Regions from separate parts of the Leuconostoc sp. C5 genome, predicted to be linked through region 3. Evidence: riboswitches for the same ligand, from Rfam matches in the RefSeq annotation. Region 3 holds a riboswitch; each other region holds the start of a gene.
What was found. A riboswitch is a leader RNA that binds a small molecule or an ion and turns the genes downstream of it on or off. The one in region 3 is predicted to bind lysine.
Positions count from the first base shown of each region.

Region 1: it holds a riboswitch for lysine, as region 3 does, so the genes downstream of both, alr (alanine racemase) here and lysA (diaminopimelate decarboxylase) in region 3, are expected to answer to the same signal.
Region 2: it holds a riboswitch for lysine, as region 3 does, so the genes downstream of both, RHP56_RS09170 (amino acid permease) here and lysA (diaminopimelate decarboxylase) in region 3, are expected to answer to the same signal.

Region 1 is NZ_CP134351.1:1,887,875-1,895,364, reverse strand. Features, by position in the region: gene RHP56_RS09635 (YhgE/Pip domain-containing protein) at 1-261, shown strand, start outside; gene RHP56_RS09630 (Rrf2 family transcriptional regulator) at 315-767, shown strand; gene RHP56_RS09625 (NAD(P)H-hydrate epimerase) at 852-1,517, opposite strand; lysine riboswitch at 1,643-1,811, shown strand; gene alr (alanine racemase) at 1,909-3,021, shown strand; gene RHP56_RS09615 (aspartate-semialdehyde dehydrogenase) at 3,031-4,125, shown strand; gene RHP56_RS09610 (YdcF family protein) at 4,213-5,220, shown strand; gene RHP56_RS09605 (ABC transporter ATP-binding protein) at 5,309-7,090, shown strand; gene RHP56_RS09600 (ABC transporter ATP-binding protein) at 7,074-7,490, shown strand, end outside.
Region 2 is NZ_CP134351.1:1,795,801-1,803,290, forward strand. Features, by position in the region: gene RHP56_RS09150 (MDR family MFS transporter) at 1-1,118, shown strand, start outside; gene RHP56_RS09155 (DUF1694 domain-containing protein) at 1,213-1,587, shown strand; gene RHP56_RS09160 (replication-associated recombination protein A) at 1,594-2,880, shown strand; gene RHP56_RS09165 (universal stress protein) at 3,272-3,715, shown strand; gene RHP56_RS09170 (amino acid permease) at 3,772-5,211, opposite strand; lysine riboswitch at 5,285-5,452, opposite strand; gene RHP56_RS09175 (hypothetical protein) at 5,470-5,898, opposite strand; gene RHP56_RS09180 (LCP family protein) at 6,623-7,490, shown strand, end outside.
Region 3 is NZ_CP134351.1:631,487-638,976, reverse strand. Features, by position in the region: gene RHP56_RS03310 (N-acetyldiaminopimelate deacetylase) at 1-454, opposite strand, end outside; gene dapD (2,3,4,5-tetrahydropyridine-2,6-dicarboxylate N-acetyltransferase) at 454-1,155, opposite strand; gene lysA (diaminopimelate decarboxylase) at 1,157-2,449, opposite strand; lysine riboswitch at 2,533-2,701, opposite strand; gene RHP56_RS03295 (fructosamine kinase family protein) at 2,788-3,630, opposite strand; gene RHP56_RS03290 (hypothetical protein) at 3,814-4,359, opposite strand; gene RHP56_RS03285 (VTT domain-containing protein) at 4,397-5,071, opposite strand; gene RHP56_RS03280 (amino acid permease) at 5,194-6,567, opposite strand; gene thrS (threonine--tRNA ligase) at 6,692-7,490, opposite strand, start outside.

The DNA.
Region 1 (7,490 bases), 760 kb from region 3:
ATGCTGGTTTTGATGGTATTACAACTGAGTGCTAGTGCAGGATCTTATCCTATTGAGTTGTCAAACAGCTTTTTTGAGGCAATTCATCCATGGATGCCAATGAGTTACTCTGTCCATGCCTTCCGCGAAACAATTTCTATGGGTGGCAGTGTTGCATCAGACTTAACTGTATTGTTATCCTTAGGAGTGATATCAATGGTACTAACATGGTTTGTGTACCAAATGAAATTAAACCATAATCAGTTAACTTTTAAGCATTAATTTAAAAGCAGTCGGCAGACTGCGTACATAAAGAAATGAAGTTGGAAAAATAAATGAAAATGTCTAGTGCAGTTGAACAAAGTTTGGTTGTCTTGGTTATGTTAGCTTTGCAAAAAGATGGCTTACCTGTTAAAAGTCATGTTTTAAGTGAACACTTAGAAGTATCTGAATCGTACTTAAAAAAAACAATGCGCAAATTAGTTGTTGCAAATTTAATAAAAGCGATCGCTAGTAAGGAAGGTGGTTTCAAATTGGCTCGTAATACCAATGATATTACGTTATTGGATGTTTATGAGGCGATTGAAGGAGAAGATAGCTTTATTCATTCTACCCAATTGGCAGATCGCGTGTTTCCTGCCAAAACTGCTGTCGCTGAAGGAACAAAAGAAGTTCTATCTATTGTCTATGAAGCAGAAAAAGATTTTAAGAAACGGTTAAAACGTACATCAATTGCTGATTTGTTATTGTTTGCTAAAGAAGGAGAAGAAATTGTTGATTGGCGATGAAGTGACACATATTGACTAAAAAAACAGTTTATTAATGCCAACCTGGCATTAATAAACTGTTTTTATATTGTGAAGTATTATATTCTATGCAACAGGTAGCGTCTCCTGTAAACTGAATTCAAAATCATCTGGAATAAGCATCCCGACATCTTTTAAAATAACATTTCCGGAAAGGTAACAACCATTCTGTTGCGTTAAACCAACCTTTGTGAAGCCGAAAGTGACTGTAGTATGAGCTTTAAGAGCAGCGCCACGTACCTCTCCCGTTGTTGCATCAATACCAGTAGGAACATCAACAGCAATGACAGGTTTATCAATGTGGTTGGCCGCTTTAATCATTTTTTGTAAGCCTTCAGGTAGAACGTTGTTCAATCCAACTCCAAATATCGCATCAATAATTAAAGTTGCCTCATTAAAGTCACTTTTTTCAGAACGAACTAAGCCATGCTTTTCAATGATTGCCAGTTGCCGTTTCACACTGTCTTTCGCACGGCTAACGTTTCCGACAAATTGTAATGAGACATTTACGCCTTGAGCGTACAAGAGACGAGCGATTGCTACGCCGTCAGCACCATTATTACCAAGACCAGCTAGTACTAACACATGACTCAAATCGAATCTACCGGCGCCGATAACATCAAGCACTGCCATTGCGGCCCGTTCAATTAATACATCCTGTGGCATACCAATAGTCTCAATCGTGTAATTATCTATTTGCTGCATTTCTGTAGCTGTAACAAGTCGCGTCATAGTTCCCATCATTTCATAAGTTATTAAATTCATTATACGGTGATTTGACAGTGTTATCAATCAAACAAGCGTAAAAATATTGAATTTGACAAATAAAAAAAATTAGAATACAATAATAACAATTTAAGAATCATAGAGGTTGCTGCTGACATTAGTCGCTTGCGGAGTGCTTACAGGTACAATGAAACAGGTTAAAGGGGATGTAGCCGAAGCATTGGTGCTGTGACACCAAGTAGCTGGGCCAATCGGTGAAAAATCGTTGGACTGTCGCGTAAGCGGGGTGCTATGTTATAGATTGCAATTAATTGGGATCCATGGCTGCTACTTGTGCGCTGTGGATTTTTTAATAGAGGAGGTATGCATTCATAGATATCTGTGAATGGGCTAACATATGGTAGAGGCAATAACACGTCCAACACGTCTTGAAGTTTCCAAGAGCGCTGTTGAACATAATATAACGACCGTTAAAAATGTATCAGGTGCAGACAAAGTCTTTTTGACCGTTAAGTCAAATGCCTATGGATTTGGTTTGATTCCTATGGCTCAAGCTGCTGTGGCAGGAGGTATTTATGGCTTAGGTGTAGCTGTTCTTGATGAAGCTATTGCACTGCGGCATGAGCGCATAACCGCACCAATTTTAATTTTAGGTATTTCACAGGTAAAGTATGTTGAACTAATGGCTGTCCAGCATATCATGGCAACTGTTGTTTCATTGGACTGGCTGGAGAAAGCAGAACATCAGTTAACTGGTGAACAGCGATTACCTGTTACACTAGGTATCGATACTGGCATGGGTAGAATTGGGTTTAGAAATCGTGAAACTTTAGCGAAAGCGATACAGTTTGTTTTGGATCATGCTGATAAGTTTGAATATGTTGGACTATCGACGCACTTTGCCGAATCTGATTCATCAGATACCAGGTACTTCCAAAAGCAATTAACACGTTGGCATCAATTGACGGATGACTTGCCAAAACCAAAGTATTATCATGTTGCTAATTCGGGTGCTGCAATGTATCACGCAGAAGAGGTTCCCCATGAGGTTGTCCGCGTAGGAACGGTGCTTTATGGGATTGAGCCCTCTCGTGGTGAACTAGCAGATGGACGTAACCTGAAACCCGTCATGGCCCTTCGGAGCGAGGTAAATTTTGTTAAACGCTTACCTGCTGGTGAAGGTATTAGTTATTCACACAAATATACGACAACTCAAAACGAGTGGATAGGCACTGTTCCTATTGGTTATGGGGATGGTTGGCTACGCAAATTAATGGGGTTCAAGGTTATTATTGACGGTCAATACGCCCCTATTGTAGGGCAAGTAGCAATGGATCAGTTAATGATACGTTTGCCTCGTGAATATCCAGAAGGTACAACGGTAACCTTTATTGGTCAAGATGGAGACTTAGAGAATACAATCGAGGACGTTGCACAGTTTGCAGGTTTGGCGCCCTGGGAAATCACAACAGGACTACAAGATAGAATACATCGTATTTTAGTAGATTAGGAGAAGATAATGACTAGAGAATATAGTGTTGCCATTCTTGGCGCAACAGGTGCTGTGGGCACACGACTTATTGAACAATTAGAGCAATCAACGATTCCCGTGAAGAATATAAAATTGCTTGCTTCGTCACGTTCAGCAGGTAAGACACTTCAATTTAAAGGTACAGACGTGGTTGTTGAGGAAGCAACTCCAGAAAGTTTTGATGGGGTTGATTTAGTTTTGGCTAGCGGTGGTGGTTCAGTTTCAGCACGATTTGCACCCGAAGCTGTGAAACGCGGCGCTGTGGTTGTTGATAATTCAAGCCAATGGCGAATGAATGATGATGTCCCGTTAATTGTTCCTGAAGTTAATGAAGCAGATTTGAAACAACACCAAGGAATTATTGCCAACCCTAACTGTTCAACGATTCAAATGGTTGTTGCTCTAGCGCCCATTAAAGCTAAATATGGTTTGACACGTGTTATCGTGTCAACTTATCAAGCTGCTTCTGGTGCGGGACAATCTGCATGGCAAGAGCTAGTTTCAGAAACTGATGCCCACAATGCTGGTAAAGAAATGCATGCTGAGATTTTGCCGGTTAAAAGTGCTAAGCATCATTATCCCCTAGCTTATAATTTACTGCCACAAATAGATGTTTTTGAAGAAGACGGTTACACTCATGAAGAATGGAAGATGATTCATGAGACTAAAAAAATTATGTTCGGTGATAAAAATTCTAAAGCAGTTAAAGTGACAGCAACTGCGGTCCGGGTACCTGTTCCTATTGGTCATGGCGAGACTGTTTATTTTGAAACGGATGCCGGATCAGGAGCGACAGCCGCTGATATTCAAGCGATTCTGAGTGAAGCCCCAGGTGTTGTTTTGGAAGACAATCCAAAGGAACAGTTGTACCCACAGCCAATTAATGCCGAAGGAAAACGCGAAACATTCGTCGGCCGTGTGCGTCCCGATTTGGAAAATGATGATAGTTTCCATATGTGGGTTGTCTCAGATAACCTGCTTAAAGGTGCTGCTTGGAATACAGTGCAAATTGCAGAACGTCTTGTTGACTTAGACTTGGTCAGAGTCCCAGAAGACGCAGCAAATAAGTTTATCACAGCATAAATTTTTTTAAGAGCGTTCAGCGCTCTTTTTATATCTCAAAAAGCGGTGGCACAACTATGTGTAAAAGCAACGTGTTACAATAGCTTTATGATAGCAATTCTAACAATTTTAACTTTAGCTACAAGTATGTTTTCTTGGCTACTTTGGCATCAAATCAGGATTAACCCGGCAAGTTTACGACTGGGATTTTATGTATTGATTATTGTGATTTTTTTATTTATTGGTCTGCAGGTGATTCAGTTTCCAAGTATATCAGTTGTTCATATAATTAATGAAGCTAAGCTGTTCGTTAAATGGGGGAATATTGCGGGTCTGTTTTTGGTGATTACACTGGCCTATCACAGTTTTCAAAGTTGGCGTAAATGGCAACATAGCCTGCATCAGTTAGTTTTTCCACTAGTGTTGCTTGTGTATGCTATTGCTGATATTGGCATTTGGCTTCTGAATGATGGGTTTCCAATATCTTTAAAACCCATTCTCGTTGTTATCCCATGGTTGTCACTGTACGTTCTTTGGCAATTTTTACAGTTTATTAGCAGTAGTATCTTGTATGGATTGGTGGTTAAACGACCAATCCATGGTCCGATTGTTGTCTTAGGCGGTGGGTTAGTTGATGGACAATATGTTGGTCGAATTGTTGGTAATCGTATTCAGGCAGCTGTTAAAGATGCAACCAAAATGTCAGAGTATCCAACTATCATTTTTTCGGGTGGTCAAGGGAAAGATGAATTAGTTTCTGAGGCAGAAGCTATGAGAGACTTTGCTGTAAAAAGACTAAATGTTCCCTGTGAAAAGACAATATTGGAAGAACATTCTAGAAATACATATGAAAATTTGAGGAATAGTGCTAAATTAACTAACAGTTCATTCACATTTTATACAAGCGAGTATCATGTTTTTCGTGGTGTTTTACTCGCGAAAAAACAAGGAGTTAATGCGCAAGGTCGAGGAGGGTACACGCAGTTTCCGTACCGTGGTATAGCGTTTTTGAGAGAATTTGCTGGCGTGATGAACTTAAATCCAAAACAGCACATTATATATGGTACTGTGTGGTTTGTTAGCAGTGCGATGGTAATTTTAATTAATTTTATATGAATAAAATATAAAAAATCTTTTTAAATATGGTATATTATTTAGATAGATTTAATGAATTATGGAGATTTATACAGTCTGGGAGAATCTTATGACTATTTTTGGCAAATTAATGTGGTTCTTTAAAGAGCACAAACGACTATATATGTTGGGGCTCACTTTTTTGTTTCTGACAGAAGTATCACAAATGGTGTCCCCAGCGTTAATCGGTCGTTTCACTGATGTGATAGTATCCCGACAAATGACGATGCATCAGCTATTTTTCTATGCTGGTGGTATTTTGCTTTTTTCTGTGTTGATGTACATATTTCGTTATACGTGGATTACACATATTTTCCAAGGTTCGGCACTATTAGAAAAAACATTGCGGCAACAATTGTTTGATCACTATTTGAAAATGGATACTACATTTTATCAGCGTCGACGTACGGGAGATTTAATGGCACATGCGACGAACGATTTGTCAGCAGTGCAGAGAGTGGCATCTGGTGGCGTACTGATGCTAGTTGATTCGATTGTTATTATTATTTTTACGGTTATTTCAATGACCCTTGTGGTTGATTGGCGTTTGACGTTGATTGGTGTTTTACCTTTACCATTATTGGCGGCCGGTGTTTGGTATTTATCACCTAAAATGCGACGTGCATTCACATCATCTCAAGAAGCCTTTTCACGATTATCAAACAAGTCTCAAGAATCGATAGCTGGAATTAAAGCTATTAAAACATTGGGGCAAGAAAAACAAGATGTTGATGCTTTTGATGAGGAAATACAAAAGACGATTCAGATCAATAAAAAGGTAGCCGCCATTGACTCCTTGTTTGGACCAATGGCTACGCTGGTGATGACAATTAGTTATGTTGTGATGATTACTTATGGTGGGTCGTTGGTATTGAATGATTCAATTTCAATTGGGCAGCTTGTCTCATTTTCAACTTATTTAGGGTTACTTGTATGGCCGATGTTTGGTTTAGGGCAGTTGTTTAACGTATTGGAACGTGGTAATGCTTCATATATGCGTGTCCAAGAAATTTTATCTGAAAAATCATCAATTATTGAAGATGAGCAGGGCTACGATAGCATATCACATGGTGATGTTGCTATTCGGATTGATCAGTTTAAATATCCAGATGATCAATCGGAAGTTTTGAAAGATATTTCATTGAATATTCGTGCTGGCGAAACTGTCGGTATTGTTGGGCGTGTTGGTGCTGGTAAAACAACCTTAATCAAGCTGTTGCTGCGCCAGTTTGATGGTTATACTGGTCAAATTAGTTTTGCTGGTAAAAACATTAAAGATTATAAATTAAGTGTGTATCACAGAGCGATTGGCTATGTTGCGCAGGAAAATTTTTTGTTTTCAACAACAGTGAGAGATAATATCCGGTTTGCTGATGTCAATAAATCACAAGAGGAAGTGGAAAGTGCTGCTAAAATGGCGGCCTTACATGAAGATATCCTGAACTTTCCGGAGGGATACGACACACAAGTTGGCGAACATGGTGTAAGTTTATCGGGCGGTCAGAAGCAGCGATTGGCTATAGCTCGTGCCTTAATTATCGATCCAGAAATTTTAATTTTAGATGATGCTTTGTCGGCCGTCGACGCACGGACGGAAAAACAAATATTGCATACTTTAAAAACTACCCGGCAAGAGAAAACAACGGTTATTGTTGCTCACAGAATTAGTTCCGTGATGAATGCTAATGAAATTGTAGTCTTTGACCACGGTGAAATTGCTGAACGTGGTCGACATGAAGAACTGATTGCGCAACAAGGATGGTATGCCCAAATGTATGAGCAACAACAATTAGCAACAACGTTTCAACAAAACTTAGAGGGAAAGGGGGATGATGATGACAGAAAAAAATAATTCTGTTTGGGCAAAAAATATTCCTGTTAGAGAACAACTGCATGTTATTTGGACGTTGATTAAAATGGCAAAACCGTTTCGGTCAATGTTTATCGTGGCACTTGTAATTGGCGCGGCTTTTGCGCTATTACAAGCTGCTGCACCACGAGTCATTGCTTACTATATGACGACTTATTTGCATCAAACAAGCAGTGTTCCGCTGAGAATTACGATTAGTTTTGCTGTTTTTGTGGCAGTTATTCGCGTGTTGCAAGCTGTGACAGATGCTTTGAATGCCTACTATTTCACTGTGGCTGGTGAATATGCTTTAGAAGATATGCGATTACGCGTATTTCAAAAGTTACACACATTGGGTATGAAATTTTTCGATGAAATGCCTGCGGGTTCACTGGTAACACGG
Region 2 (7,490 bases), 850 kb from region 3:
ACAATGCACAAATCACCGGTGTGTTAATGATGATAAATATCATCATTTCTTTTCTAGCTGGCATTTATGGTGGATACTTAACGGATGTATTTGGGAGACGACGTTTACTTCTTTTTGGGGAGTTCATTAAGTTATTGGCTTCTATTGGTATTGTCTGCGCTAATCTACCCGTTTATCATTTTCCTTGGCTAACCTTCGTGATGATGTTTCTTGGAAATATTGCTAGTGGCTTGATTAGCCCAGCTAGTGAAGCAATGCTCATCGACGTCTCAACTGAAAAAACACGCGCCTTCATGTATGCCATCAATTATTGGGCGAATAACCTGGCATTGATGATTGGGATGATCATTGGTGGCTGGTTATTTGAACGGCATTTCTTATTACTTACTACTATTTTAGTCATCATAAATATTAGTTCGTTACTTTTGACCAAATATTTAATTACTGAAACCCATGAACAAATGGTTAATATAAAATGTCACGTTGGGTTTCAGTCTGTATTTCATAGTTACCAGATTGTATTATGCGATGTTCGTTTTGTTATCTTCACATTAGGTGGCATCTTATTACTTAGTGTTGAGTTTCAACGCACTAACTTTATCGCCATTCATTTGGCACAAAGTTTTATCCATACAAAATGGTTAGGTATATCATTTGATGGTGTAAAAATGTTAAGTCTATTGACAAGCATTAATACAGCTATTATTGTTTTGTTTACTGCACCAATATCTCGTTGGATAACTAATCGCAACACGAAAAAAATATTTGTAATGGGTACTACATTATTTACGTTAGGCTACGCTCTGCAAGCATACGTCAACACGCTACCCTTATTAATTTTTTCAAGCTTCATATTATCTTTTGGTGAATTGATGTATGTCCCAACACGTCAATCAAAATTAGCCGATTTAATGCCAGAAAATAAACGTGGTGCCTACCTTGCTTTTAATGGTTCAATTTTTCAATTAGGAAAAGTCATTGCATCATCAATGCTGATTGGCGCACCATTTCTTGGTTCGTTTGGTATAGCTACCGCGATTATTTTTCTGGGATTAGGAGCGATTATCTTAACTCTTTGGGCATTACGTTTAATACCAGATAACCAAAGCAACATGTAGGTTTAGCATTGCGCCCCATTGACTGAGAGTTTAGGTACAAATTAACGACTAAGATAACGTATAATAGAAGTATCAAATATTAATGGAGAAAATCATGGACGTCAATGAACGCTTACAACAAGAACAGCTTGGTAATGGCAGCCCAAAAATTAACCCTGATGAGCAAAACCGCTATCTTGGCACGTTCCGAGAACGTGTCATTGTCGCAATTAAGGTCTCTCAATTAGGCAATTCAAACATCCAATCACAATTTGCCGCATCACTTAAATCACATAGCATTGGCAAGGTTCTAATTGATCAGCAACTTGCCGGCGACTATTTTTCAACGTATGTCGGTTTAGCAACGCAGAGCAAACATAGTTTCACCTTGCTTTCCGACTCTACAAAATCCGCACATCAAGAAGATCCAATTGCAGTGGTACTAGCCGCTAATACTGCTGTCAACGTAGATAATATTTACTTAGGATAAACGTTTATGACACAAGAACCGCTAGCGTACCGTATGCGCCCCACAAAAATTGAAGAGATTGTTGGCCAACAACATTTAGTTGGTGAAGGCAAAATCATCTGGCGCATGGTCGCTGCTCATCGGCTGAGTTCGATGATTTTGTACGGGCCGCCTGGTACTGGTAAAACATCAATAGCTAGTGCCATTGCCGGTTCATCAAAATATGCGTTTCGCATGCTAAACGCTGCTACCGATAGCCAAAAAGATTTACAAATCATTGTCGAAGAAGCAAAAATGTCAGGGACTGTCGTCTTGTTACTAGACGAAATTCATCGCTTAAACAAAATCAAACAAGACTTTTTACTACCACATTTGGAGTCCGGAGCAATTATATTAATCGGTGCGACGACAGAAAACCCTTATATTAATGTCACACCAGCTATTCGTTCTAGAACGCAAATATTTGAAGTTAACAGTCTAAGTGAAACAGATATCACAAGCGCTGTTAAAAGAGCCATTGCTGATAAAGAAAAAGGCCTTGGGCAATACAATATCGTTCTCGATGATAACGCTATGTTACAGTTATCGCGAGCAACAAATGGTGATTTACGCAGTGCTTTAAATGGTTTAGAATTAGCGGTTTTATCAACAAAAGCAGATAAAAAGGGTGTCGTTCATATCAGTTTGCCAATCATTGAAGAGACTGTGCAACGCAAAGCATTATCAGCAGATAAAGATGGGGATGCGCATTATGATGTGATTTCAGCACTACAAAAATCAATTCGCGGATCCGACACCGATGCGGCGTTACACTACGCTGCCCGCATTATCGAATCCGGTGATTTACCGATTTTAGCACGCCGACTTACCGTTATTGCATACGAAGATATTGGGTTGGCAAATCCACCGGCAGCTCAGCGGGCAGTAACTGCTATTCAAGCCGCGCAAACACTAGGATTTCCAGAAGCCAGAATTCCGATCGCCAATGCTATTATTGAACTTTCTCTCTCACCTAAATCTAATTCGGCCTACAAAGCAATTGACTTGGCTATTAGTGATGTTCGTCATGGCAAATCTTACGATATACCTGATCATTTAAAAGATGCACATTATAAGGGATCTTCGGAGTTGAATCACGGTGTAGATTACACATATCCGCATGACTATGATAATGATTGGGTAGCTCAACAATATTTACCAGATAAAATGACAAACACTCAGTATTTTCATCCTAAAGGTAATTCGAAAATTGAACAACAATTATTTGATGTCTATCAGACACTAAAATTGCGACAAGAAAACGGGCTAAACTAAAAAGTCAAGTCTTTCAGTTAACGAGTTTTCGCGTTATAATACTATATGAATTCCTCAGATATACGCATTGCTACATCATCAGCTTTTTCCTTACAACTTTTATTTTCGGTTGGGAATTCAGGACTTAGAAGATATGCCCTTTCATTCGGTAATCTGACAATCTTGATGAACCATCCACCTCGATAATTTCGAGGAAAATCTGCGTAGCGATTAACGGTATCAATTGAGTGTTCCGGGCTAAGCCCGTGCGTCCACATTTGTGGGCGTTTTTTTTGTATAAATTAAAATCAGTGTTTAATTAGGTTAAAGAACATACTATTAATTTTATTATGAAAGCGCTATACTAGAGGTATAGAAGAACGCATTGCATATTGCAAGAAGGGATGTTATTATGACAGCAAATTATCATAGGATTTTAGTACCAATGGATGGATCAAAAGAATCTGAAGCTGCATTAACGCGCGCGATTGAACTGACCTTGGATGCTGGTGATGAAGGCATCTTGTCAATTTTAAACGTTATCGATACCCGTGCATTTCAAAATGTGGCTAGTTTTGACGATACAATGGTTGAAGCAGTTTCAGATGAAACGCGTAAAAGCTTAGAAAAATATAAAGCACAGGCAATTGAAGCTGGTGTTAAAAATGTCGATTATCTAATCGAATATGGTTCGCCCAAGTCGTTAATCGCTAAAGATGTACCTAACGAAGTCAATGCTGATTTGATTGTCATTGGTGCAACTGGATTAAATGCTGTAGAACGTTTAGTTATTGGTTCTGTTACTGAATTCGTAACGAGATCTGCTAAAGTTGACGTCCTAGTAGTTCGCGGTTAAGTTATTGCTCATATAAAAAAGACACTACAATGATGTAGTGTCTTTTTTATATGTCTTTATTTATATTGTTTTAGATCAACATCTTTTAGAGCAATTAGCTTCGTTTTGTGAGAAACCTTGTACCAAAAGTATAAGATTACAAACAAAGGAACTGATAAGTAGGTCACAAATATTTTTTCCCAATTTAGATGGGCAAAACTGTCCGGATCCTGACCAATAATAACACCAATAGAAATCACTAGCGCAAATAGTGGACCGAATGGGAACCACTTAGCCTTGTATTTCAAATCAGACAGACTCTTTCCTTGCGCCACATAAGCTCTTCGGAAGCGATAATGAGAGATAGCAATGCCGACCCAAGCGATGAATCCAGTTAACCCAGAAGCATTGACCAGCCAAGTATAAGCAACTGATCCCCCTTTGGTGTTAGCAATAAATGCTAATAACCCAATCGCAGTAGTTAATACTAAGGCTGCAACTGGAACCCCTCTAGTTGAAAGCTTGGCAAAAATTTTAGGGGCATCCCCTTTACGCGCCATAGCATACAACATACGTGTAGAAGCATATGAACCTGAATTTGCTGACGAAACAATTGATGTTAAGATAACTGCATTCATTAAACTAGCCGCAAAAGCAATTCCTGCGTTTTTAAATACGATTGTAAATGGTGAGACCGCAATGTTTTGTGTGGAAGAACTCAACAAGCGCGGATCTTTATAGTAAACCAGAGCGGAAATGACAAAAATTGCCAGAATATAAAACAATAAGATACGCCAAAACACTTGATTTATCGCCTTGGGAACTGACTTATCAGGATCCTCTGCTTCTCCAGCAGTAATACCAATTAACTCAGTTCCTTGAAAAGAAAATCCAGCAACAACGAATACTGACAAGATAGCTTGAGGTCCACCAACAAATCCGTGATTACCGACCGACAAGTTTTTCATGACATTGATGTCAGAATGAATTACACCAAAAATAGTAGCCAGACCAACAATCAAGAAGGCAATAATAGTTACTACCTTTATCATCGACAACCAGAACTCAGCTTCTCCAAAAGTTCCAACTGAAAAAATATTAATTAAGAAGATAAGTAATAAAGCAATCGCGGAAAATATCCACCCTGGTGTATTTGGAAACCAAAATTCAGCCACCAAGCCAACTGCCACAATGTCGACAGCTAATGTTATAGCCCAATTAAACCAGTAGTTCCATCCCATGGCAAACCCCAATGCTGGGTCAACATATTTACCAGCATAGTCGGAAAATGAACCTGAAGTTGGTGAATAAGTAGCCATTTCACCCAGCGAAGTCATTAAGAAATAAACCATCACACCAATAGCTAAATAAGCGACAATAGCACCCAGAGGACCTGCTTGCGCAACAGTGGCTCCCGAAGCTACGAATAAGCCCGTTCCAATTGAACCACCTAATGCAATCATTGACACATGGCGCGTTTTTAAATTACGCTGTATGTGCCCTTTATGTTCAGACATAAAATCTCCTTCTCAAAATAAAAAAACCTCTCCTTAGCAAACAGGAAGAGGTTTAAAAAGTCATTATATAATCACTTTTCAAAGCGCACCGCATTTCTGCGACAGTCTAGCAACTCTTAATCACTAGCCCAAAGGTTATCTTGCCTGTTAACCCTTTCGGCAACCTTCCCTTTTACATGATTTCAACATCCTGGCGGACTCATTCATGTGACTCATGTTGGCTGCAACCTCTTTGACAATATGAAAATAATAACACACTTACACGCGCCCGTCAATTTCAAGTACCTTTTGCCAATGTCTCGCCCGTTTATAATATTGTTGTGCACTAAACTGCCACCAAAAATAACCAAAGGTAATTGCTCCCAAACCACTAGTCAATGCCATATGATGAGATTGAATACGGGCTAACATAATTGATAACCAAAATAAACCAATTAAAATATTGATCATCACTTGAATTTTTCTCGACTTAACCAAATGTGGCATAATAATGACTAGTAGTAAGAGCAATTGCAACCACCACACCAACAATAAGTTAGGAATAGTTTCACCTATTTTAGGACCATCCTGCCAATGGATGCGCAAAATAATTGTAATAACCCATGTCAGCAACATCGCAACCAATTGTGTAATGGCAAACCACCAGGCAGCGATTTTGTAATTTATTAAATAAAGAAATGCTACCATAACCGCTATCAATGGGATGACGACCCAATAATGGGAAAAAAGATTACCTAACCCTAAGTATAGGGGTATTTTCAACGATAAAATATTGTTTACTGCAAAATCTGTAGTCGCGTCCAGAACTTGCATAAATATCATATGAAATCTAACTTGAATACCTAAAAAAACAAAAATAATGCCAAAGGTAATGATTAAAATTTTTCTTAATTTATCCGGTGGAATTAACATTGTTTATAATTGTGATGATACGGATAAGCATATTCAAATTGTACTGACAAAAACATAGTTTTATGACGACAATGATATTCAATATGCTCAATTGACCCCGCTTGCTCACATTCTCCCAAATATTAAATTTCTACAAACTCATTTGCTTATAGCTCTTAATAATTGTAGCATTATATGAGATATAATTATAAAAAAAAGCTGATATGGTTAAAATTTAATCTTGACTTTAACTTGGTCCGATATCATTACTATCAGTTGGTTTTTTGCCGATATTTTTAGTCGTGCCCTTAAATATCTATACATGGCAGATGAATTATTGCTAGATGAATAATCTCAAAATATGGTGAGAACACTGGTTACTATTTTTTGATTGATCGTTAGTTTCAAGCCTTTTGCCTTTGTTGCCCCAAAATGGCAGTATATCGATAAAATTCGGTAGCTGTCTTTATTATCTTACAAACCGCCATATTTCATTGGCCAAAACAATCGAGAGACCGTTATGAAAAAAAATAAACAAACTGCAGTTAAGTCCAGAATTGATCGCTATTCAAAAAGTAGTCACAGACTACGAAATATTATCTTGCTTATTGTCGGTCTCTTACTTATCGTGTCAGGCACATTTGCTTGGATGGCTATCCATAATACTAAATCAGCAATTGATAAAACATACAAGAGCAGTGGCGTCACTAAATCCCGAAACGTCTCAAGCGTTGTTCAAAGTGGAAAGCCCTTGTCTATTTTGTTATTTGGAACGGATACCGGTGAATTAGGACGTACATACAAAGGACGTACCGATTCAATGATGTTGCTTCTTGTTAACCCCAAGACAAAAAAAACAACAATGATTTCTATCCCTCGTGATGCAATGGTTTCTATTCCGGGGTACGAAAGTACTTTCCCTCAAAAAATAAATGCAGCCTACGCCTATGGTTCAACGGCAACTGCCATTAAAACTGTAGAATCTTACTTAAACATTCCTATTGATTTTTATGCCTTAGTTAATATGTCCGGCTTGGAAAAAATGGTTACTCAAGTTGGGGGAATTTCTGTTAAGTCCCCCATTGACTTCACTTATAGTCAGGAAACAGCCCATGCTTACGGTGCAAACCTATACCGTTTCCACAAGGGAAGCACAGGCTATGAACATTCTGATGATAATGGGGTCACTTGGTCGGCAACCAAGCACGTCATGACTGGTGATGCAGCCCTTGCATTCTCGCGCATGCGTTACGATGATCCAGATGGTGACTATGGGCGTCAAAAACGTCAACGATTGGTATTAGAAGGTTTGATCAAAAAGTCAGCTAATGTTTCAAGTTTGTTAAATACAAAGTTTATGAATACAATGAGTTCAAATGTTCAAACTG
Region 3 (7,490 bases):
GCCACTCACCTTCAAAGATTCCTAAATCAACCGCTAATTTGCCACCACTTTTTGACTCTTCAGCCGGTTGGAAAAAGACAATTAAATTGTCTTTAGGTTGATGCTCACTAAAATACTGAACTAATCCCAAAGCTATAGACATGTGAACATCATGACCACATGCATGCATAACACCTTTATGTGTTGATTCAAATGGCAATCCAGTATCTTCTGTAACTGGTAGCGCGTCAATATCAGCACGATATCCTACCGTCCGGCTTGGGTCAGTCCCAGAAAATTTTACAAGCATTGCGGTAGGTAATTCTTCTACTTGACGTATTGTCATAAAATTAGTTTGCCAAGATTGAATCTTTTCTAACAAATAACGATGCGTTTTAAATTCCGCTAAAGCAAGTTCTGGAATTTTATGTAAGTCACGCCGATAGGTTTTCAAATCTTCTTCACTAACTGGCATTATAAGCCTCGCAATGCGTCAATTAACGCAGTCTTTTGTTGCGTCTTCGAATCAATCTCCTTAATGACTTTTGCAGGAACACCCGCAACTACTGTATTGGCTGGTACATCCTTTGTGACAATCGCTCCAGCCGCAACTACTGCGCCGTCACCGACCTGTACGCCTTCAATAACGACGGCATTAGCGCCAACTAGAACGTTATTTCCGATGCGAACAGGTTGGGCAGATGCTGGTTCAATCACACCAGCTAATACCGCGCCAGCACCAATATGAGAATTTTCACCAACAATGGCACGGCCGCCAAGTACAGCACCCATATCAATCATTGTGTTAGCACCAATCTCTGCACCAATATTAATCACTGCGCCCAACATAATCACCGCATTGTCACCAATTTCAACTTGATCGCGAATAATGGCACCTGGTTCAATGCGAGCATTAATTTCTTTTTTATCAAGCAAAGGAACGGCAGAGTTACGTGAATCATTTTCAATAAATACATCTTCTGATGGTAGATTCTTAATTAACAATTCAATTTCAGACCAGTCGCCAATTAATTGTCCAAATGACTCATTTCCAAATTGTTGCACAGTATCTGGCACTTCAGTTGCCAATGTGCCTTTATATGTAACTTTTACTGGGGTAATTTTTTTTGCATTTGCAATGAAATTAATTAGTTTTTGTGCTTCGTTTTCAGCCATGTTATTTATCTCCTAGAGTATAATCCTGATCTAAACTGATCATGTGTTCAAAAGTTTCACGTTCAACAACGACTTGATGTTGACCATTTTCCACGAAGACAACGGCCGGTCGTGGATTTCGGTTATAATTTGAAGCCATTGCATACCCGTACGCACCTGTTGCAAGCACAGATAAAATGTCACCAGGTTTTGTCGCCGGTAATTCTTCCTGCCAAACCAATACGTCACCTGACTCACAATATTTACCAGCAATCCGCACAATTTCTTCACTTTTAGCATTTGGTTGATTGGCTAAAACCGCTTCGTAATTTGCTTGATAAAGTGCTGGACGAATATTATCTCCCATACCACCATCTACAGCCAAGTAATTTCTAATTCCTGGAATATCCTTACGCGACCCAACTGTATATAGGGTTTGTCCGGCTGGTCCGACAATCGAACGACCAGGTTCAATCCATATTTCTGGCATTGCCCAATCGTACTGTGTAGCCTTTTCTTTCAAAACACGGATAATAGCATCCGCAAACTCGCTTTCTGGCAAAGGTTGATCCTCATCAGTATAACGAATACCAAATCCACCGCCAGTATTAATGACTTCTGGTTGCCATCCCCATGAGTAAGCAGTATCTGCTAATAGTGCTGCATTTTTCTCAAATCCAGTCACATCAAATATTTGAGATCCAATATGCGCATGTAAGCCACGCAAATGAAGATGGTTATCTTTTATTGCAATATCATAGGCCTGCTTCGCTTGACCTGTTTGTAAATCAAAGCCAAATTTACTATCTTGTTGACCAGTACTAATAAATTCATGAGTATGAGCTGAAATTCCTGGTGAAATACGTAGTAAAATATCTTGAATAACATTTTTTTCCGCCGTAATTTCTGACAGTAGCTGTAACTCAAGAAAATTATCAACAATAATTGTTCCCACACCATTTTCAACGGCCATCACAAGTTCATCATAACTCTTATTATTACCATTAAAACTAAGATGCTGAGTTGGAAAATCAGCTTTAATTGCTGTGTATAATTCCCCACCAGACACGACATCAGCGTGAATATTTTCTTGAGCTGCCACCTGATAAATTGCTTTAGTAGCAAAAGCTTTACCAGCATAACTCACTACATATGGGACATTTTCTTGTTCAAAGATACGCTTAAACGCTCTCATTGTCTTACGAATAAGTGTTACATCGTAAACTGCTAACGGCGTGCCATATGTCTTTGCCAGTTCGATTGTATCAACACCATCAACTGTCAGATGTTGCTTTTCATTTATTGGATACGTCATCATTTCCCCTTGAATTACACAAAAAAACCCTTTGATAGGTTCGCAAAACGGACTTATCAAAGGGCATTGTTAGCATTTTTGACAGTTTCCATAGCTCACCGCATCTCTGCGACAGTCTAATAGCTCTTAACTATTAGCCCAATCAAGGTCATTTGTAGACACCCTTGATTTCGGCGATATCCCCTAAGCTTACTATCAATTGCTACAGCAACTCCGGTAAGTGTATTGTCAATCGCGACCTCTATGTGAAATAATTTTTATTCTGTCATTATTATGACTGAATCATTATTGAATGTCAAGGTTTTTTCGTCTAATTCTTTGCTAGCAATCATGTGATTTTAAAAAGACGTTAATAATTTGTTCATCCGCGGTGCATAAATATCACCAAAGCGTGTAAAGTGCATTAGTATATAATAAAACTCATACCATTTTTCACGTTTTTGCCAGCCATCATCCAATGGCCATTCTTGCATATATTGATTATAAAATGACGGACTAAAGCCGGCAAACACTCTTGAAATCGCCAAATCATATTCCCGATCACCGTAGAACACGTTAGGATCAATAAATACAGGTTTACCTTGATCGTTAAACATAAAGTTTCCTGCCCAGAAATCACCATGCAGTAGTGATGGTTGAACTGTTTGCGCGTGATTATCATTTAATATTGTTTCACGTAAATTACTATAGTGATCACCACGTTGGGTCAGCCAAAAATTATTTTTTTGCGCTTGTGCCATTAGCGGATCCAAGCGTTGTTTCACAAAGAATTCAGCCCAAGAAGATTGCCAAGTATTATTTTTAGGCACAAAATCTACTAAGTTATCACTATCAAATCCAAACTTTGGCGCTGTAGCTTGGTGCATTTTAACCAGCGACTTTGCTAATTCTTGTTGTGACCCATTTCCTTGATTAATCCACGTCAAGACTAAGTAGGCGTGCCCTTGTAACTGTCCCTGCGCTAAAACGGCTGGCACAGTCACCTCTTCCCCCAAAGCCTTCAAGCCAGCAACTTCATGATCAAAAAAACTTGCTTGAGCATTTTGTTGAATCTTTAAAAAATAGCGCTGGTTATTCGAATAGATTGAAAACGCCTCGTTAATGTCTCCACCACGTACCTTCTCTAAGTCGTGTGGTTTTTCAAGTCCCAAACGAGTAACAAAATCGTTGCCTAAGTCCATATTATCCTCCAAAATTTATTATCGGAACAAAAAAACACAATTTTCATTACGAAAACTGTGTTTTTGGCAAAATAATACCCTTATTATCGACAAATTTATTCAATTGTCTCACAGGTATTATCATCTGATTGTAGTGTATCATAATATTATACAGACGTCACTACTTTGTGTACTTCTCTACTGTTAGCTGATGACTGGTAAATTGGCTGCAATTAAATCGTTAGTTACATCCACAAATTTTTCATCGTTCAAACGCAACAAACGCCAATCGTATTCCCTATCATTATCAAATTCATCAATATATGGTTCAAACTCACCTTCAGTTTGTAAAATCAGATAGCCTGCAAAAGCATCCGAAAATTCACTTTCAGTGCTAATAACACGTACTAATTGATTATTAGAAAAAAATCCGATGGCTAACTGATCATTATTCCACTGACCTTCAAAGGACCACTTTAAAGTAATCCAATCTGAAAGTGTTATTCCTAGGTTCAATAGATAATCCACAGATAAACGAATGTGGATTGGATGCTTGCTGGATTGAGAGTCGATTCCTTGAGCATCCAATTGAGAAGAGAAGATGCCACTTAATGCCTCAAAATCACTCACACTGGGTACTTTTTCTTCATTTTGCCATGCTTCAACAGTTTCAACTTCAACATCTAGTGCATCAGCAATCTCTATTGTTGAAATTTTAGTTAATTCTTGTAGTTTTTTTAAGTTATTCATAGTTATAATTATACAGAAAAACCGCCATGAATGGCGGTTATTTCGACATTATTTTTTTCTGTTTCTTTGCAACCATTGCTGAACGAACGACACCAATGATTGTTGGCATTAATGTGACCAACGCAATACCCAAAATAATTACAGAAAAGTGTGCTTTAACAAATGGAATATTTCCGAACATATAACCAGCACCGGTTGCAATTAAACTCCAAGAGAACGCAGCAATCAAACTATTACGTAGGAAATGTTTGTATGAAAATTGGCTGATACCAGCCACAAACGGTACAAATGTGCGGACAATCGGCATGTATCGCCCAATGATTATTGCCGCAGCACCACGCTTTTCAAAGAAAGCTTCAGCTTCTTTGATATGTTGTTCTTTAATGAAACGACCAAAGAAACGATGATGTAAAATTTTATAACCACCTGTACGACCAATCCAAAAATTGACTGAGTCACCAATAACAGCTGCTAAGAAGAATACAATCATAAATACCCAATGATTAAGTCCGGCATTTAGCCCAGCAGGCGTAGCAGCAATAGCTCCTGCAGCAAACAACAGTGAATCTCCAGGTAGAAACGGCATAATCACACTACCAGTTTCAATGAAAATTACTGCAAATAAAATCAAATACGTCCATAAACCGAACGCTTGCACAAGATTACCAATATGGACATCAATGTGCAAAATAAAATCAATTAGAAATGACATAAAGTTCCCCTAAAGTACGAATAGTAATATTTTACCACACATGTGAGCATGTCATATTAAAATATACCTTTTCATCCCTATTGCGATTTTAATTGCCTTCTAACCAGAAAAATTACGGTAACTTACTTATTTAATGCCTGTTTTGGTTGTCTCATTGAAAGACAGCCAAACACGACCATCCAAATGGTAGCACCAATTGCTGGTAGACGAGATTCTGGATTAAAGAAAAGCGTAATAAATACAAAACTGAAAAACAGAATTGCCAATGGCACTAACGTCTTGGGTGCTATGACAAGAAAGCCATCAGGCATGTAACTATCTGACTTGCGATACTTCATGTAAGCGAATAATATGAGTACATAAATCATCAAAAACAAGTCCGTCGATGCGCTTGTCACAAAACTAAATGCATTTGTGATTGATGGAATAACCGAGATTAAGGCCGAAAAAGCAACCATTAATGATGTAACCAGTACAGCATTCACTGGTAATTGTGTTTTTGATGTTTTTCTAAATGGTTGTAAAAACTTGGCCTTAGATTGGAATGATAAAGCAAAGAAATTACGGCTAGCACTAAACAAAACTGAATTTAATGCTGAAGCAGCACTCGTTAATACTACGAAATTAATTAAAGCGGCAGCCCATTTCACACCTGCCAACTGGAAAACCATCACGAAAGGACTTTGATCCTCTGGAATTTTCTGCCATGGATAAATCGTCATAATAATGAACAATGCACCCAGATAGAAAAACAATATGCGCCAAGGAATTTGGTTAATCGCTTTGGGCAAAACCGAACGGGGATTTTCCGTTTCAGCCGTTGTCATGCCAATAAATTCCATGCCGACAAATGCAAACATGACCATTTGAAAGGCATTAATAAAATTACCAACCCCGTTAGGAAATAACTCAAAGTGATGCCAAACATTACTAAAAGCAACTTTTCCAACTGGTGTTTCAAATCCTGTCAAAGCCATGATAATACCTGTCACAATCAATGATAGGATGGCTACAATCTTTATCATGGCAAACCAGAATTCAGTTTCACCATAAAGTGCTACGGCAATTAAGTTGATCGACGTTAGCAAAATAAGCATGACGATTTGAATCAACCAACTTGGTAAATCCGGCAGCCAAAACTGAATATATTTTGCCACTGCAGTCAGCTCTGCCATCCCCATAAATACAACAGTTAACCAATATGACCAACGTGCAAAGAATCCGGCACGGTTACCTAAAAATTTAGTGATGAAAGAAATAAAGGTATGTTGACTGGGATCAGCATACAGCAGTTCACCAATGGCACGCATTACAACAAACATAAACATTCCAATAACTAAGTAAACCAATAAAATGGACGGTCCAGCAAAATGGATTGAATTTCCTGCTCCCATGAATAGACCAGTACCAATTGTTCCACCAATAGCTATTAACTGAACGTGTCGGTTTTGTAAACCTCGTTTCGGAAGATTACTGTCGCCTTTTGAATCGGACATAATAATATAAATTTCCCTTTCCTATTGCAAAGCACCCCTCGATCATCTCAGGGTGCTTTGACTTTTCATACATACATGATCTAGTATGCTGATTTTTTTCTAAAAATAAACAACGCTATTTTGTTCATTCGGTTTCACGTGAGTAATTAGAAACATCAGACAAAATCAAATATTGGAATTCATCGTATGACATTGTAACTGTTTTTGTATCACCATACTTACGAACAGTAACCGTGTTACTATCTACCTCTGAATCGCCTAGTACCAAAGTATATGGAATTTTGTTCGTTTGCGCTTCACGAATGAGGTAGCCCATCTTAGCGTCTTTTGTTTCAACATTAGCGCGCAATCCAGCATCCTGTAACTTCTGCTGTACAGCGTTCGCATAATTACCATGAGCACCTAAATTAACAGGGATGATTTGTACTTGTAAAGGTGACAACCATGTTGGGAAAGCACCCTTGTACATTTCAATCAAGTAGGCTGTGAAACGTTCCATCGTACCAACAATACCACGATGTAACATCACTGGACGATGATTATCCAGACCATCACGACCAATATATTTCAAGTCAAATCGTTCTGGCAACAAGAAGTCTAATTGGATAGTTGACAATGTTTCTTCATTACCTAAGGCAGTCTTTGTTTGAACGTCTAACTTTGGACCATAGAAAGCAGCTTCACCTTCAGCCTCGAAATAATCAAGACCGAGATCATCCATTGCTGTTTTCAATTGCTTTTGTGACTTTTCCCACATTTCATCATCATCAAAATACTTTTCTGTATTTTTGGGATCACGATAAGACAAACGGAAACGATAATCTTTAATGTTGAAGTCACGATAGACACCCATCATCATTGTTAGAATAGACTTAAACTCTTCTTCTAACTTTTCTGGTTCAACGAATGTATGACCATCGTTC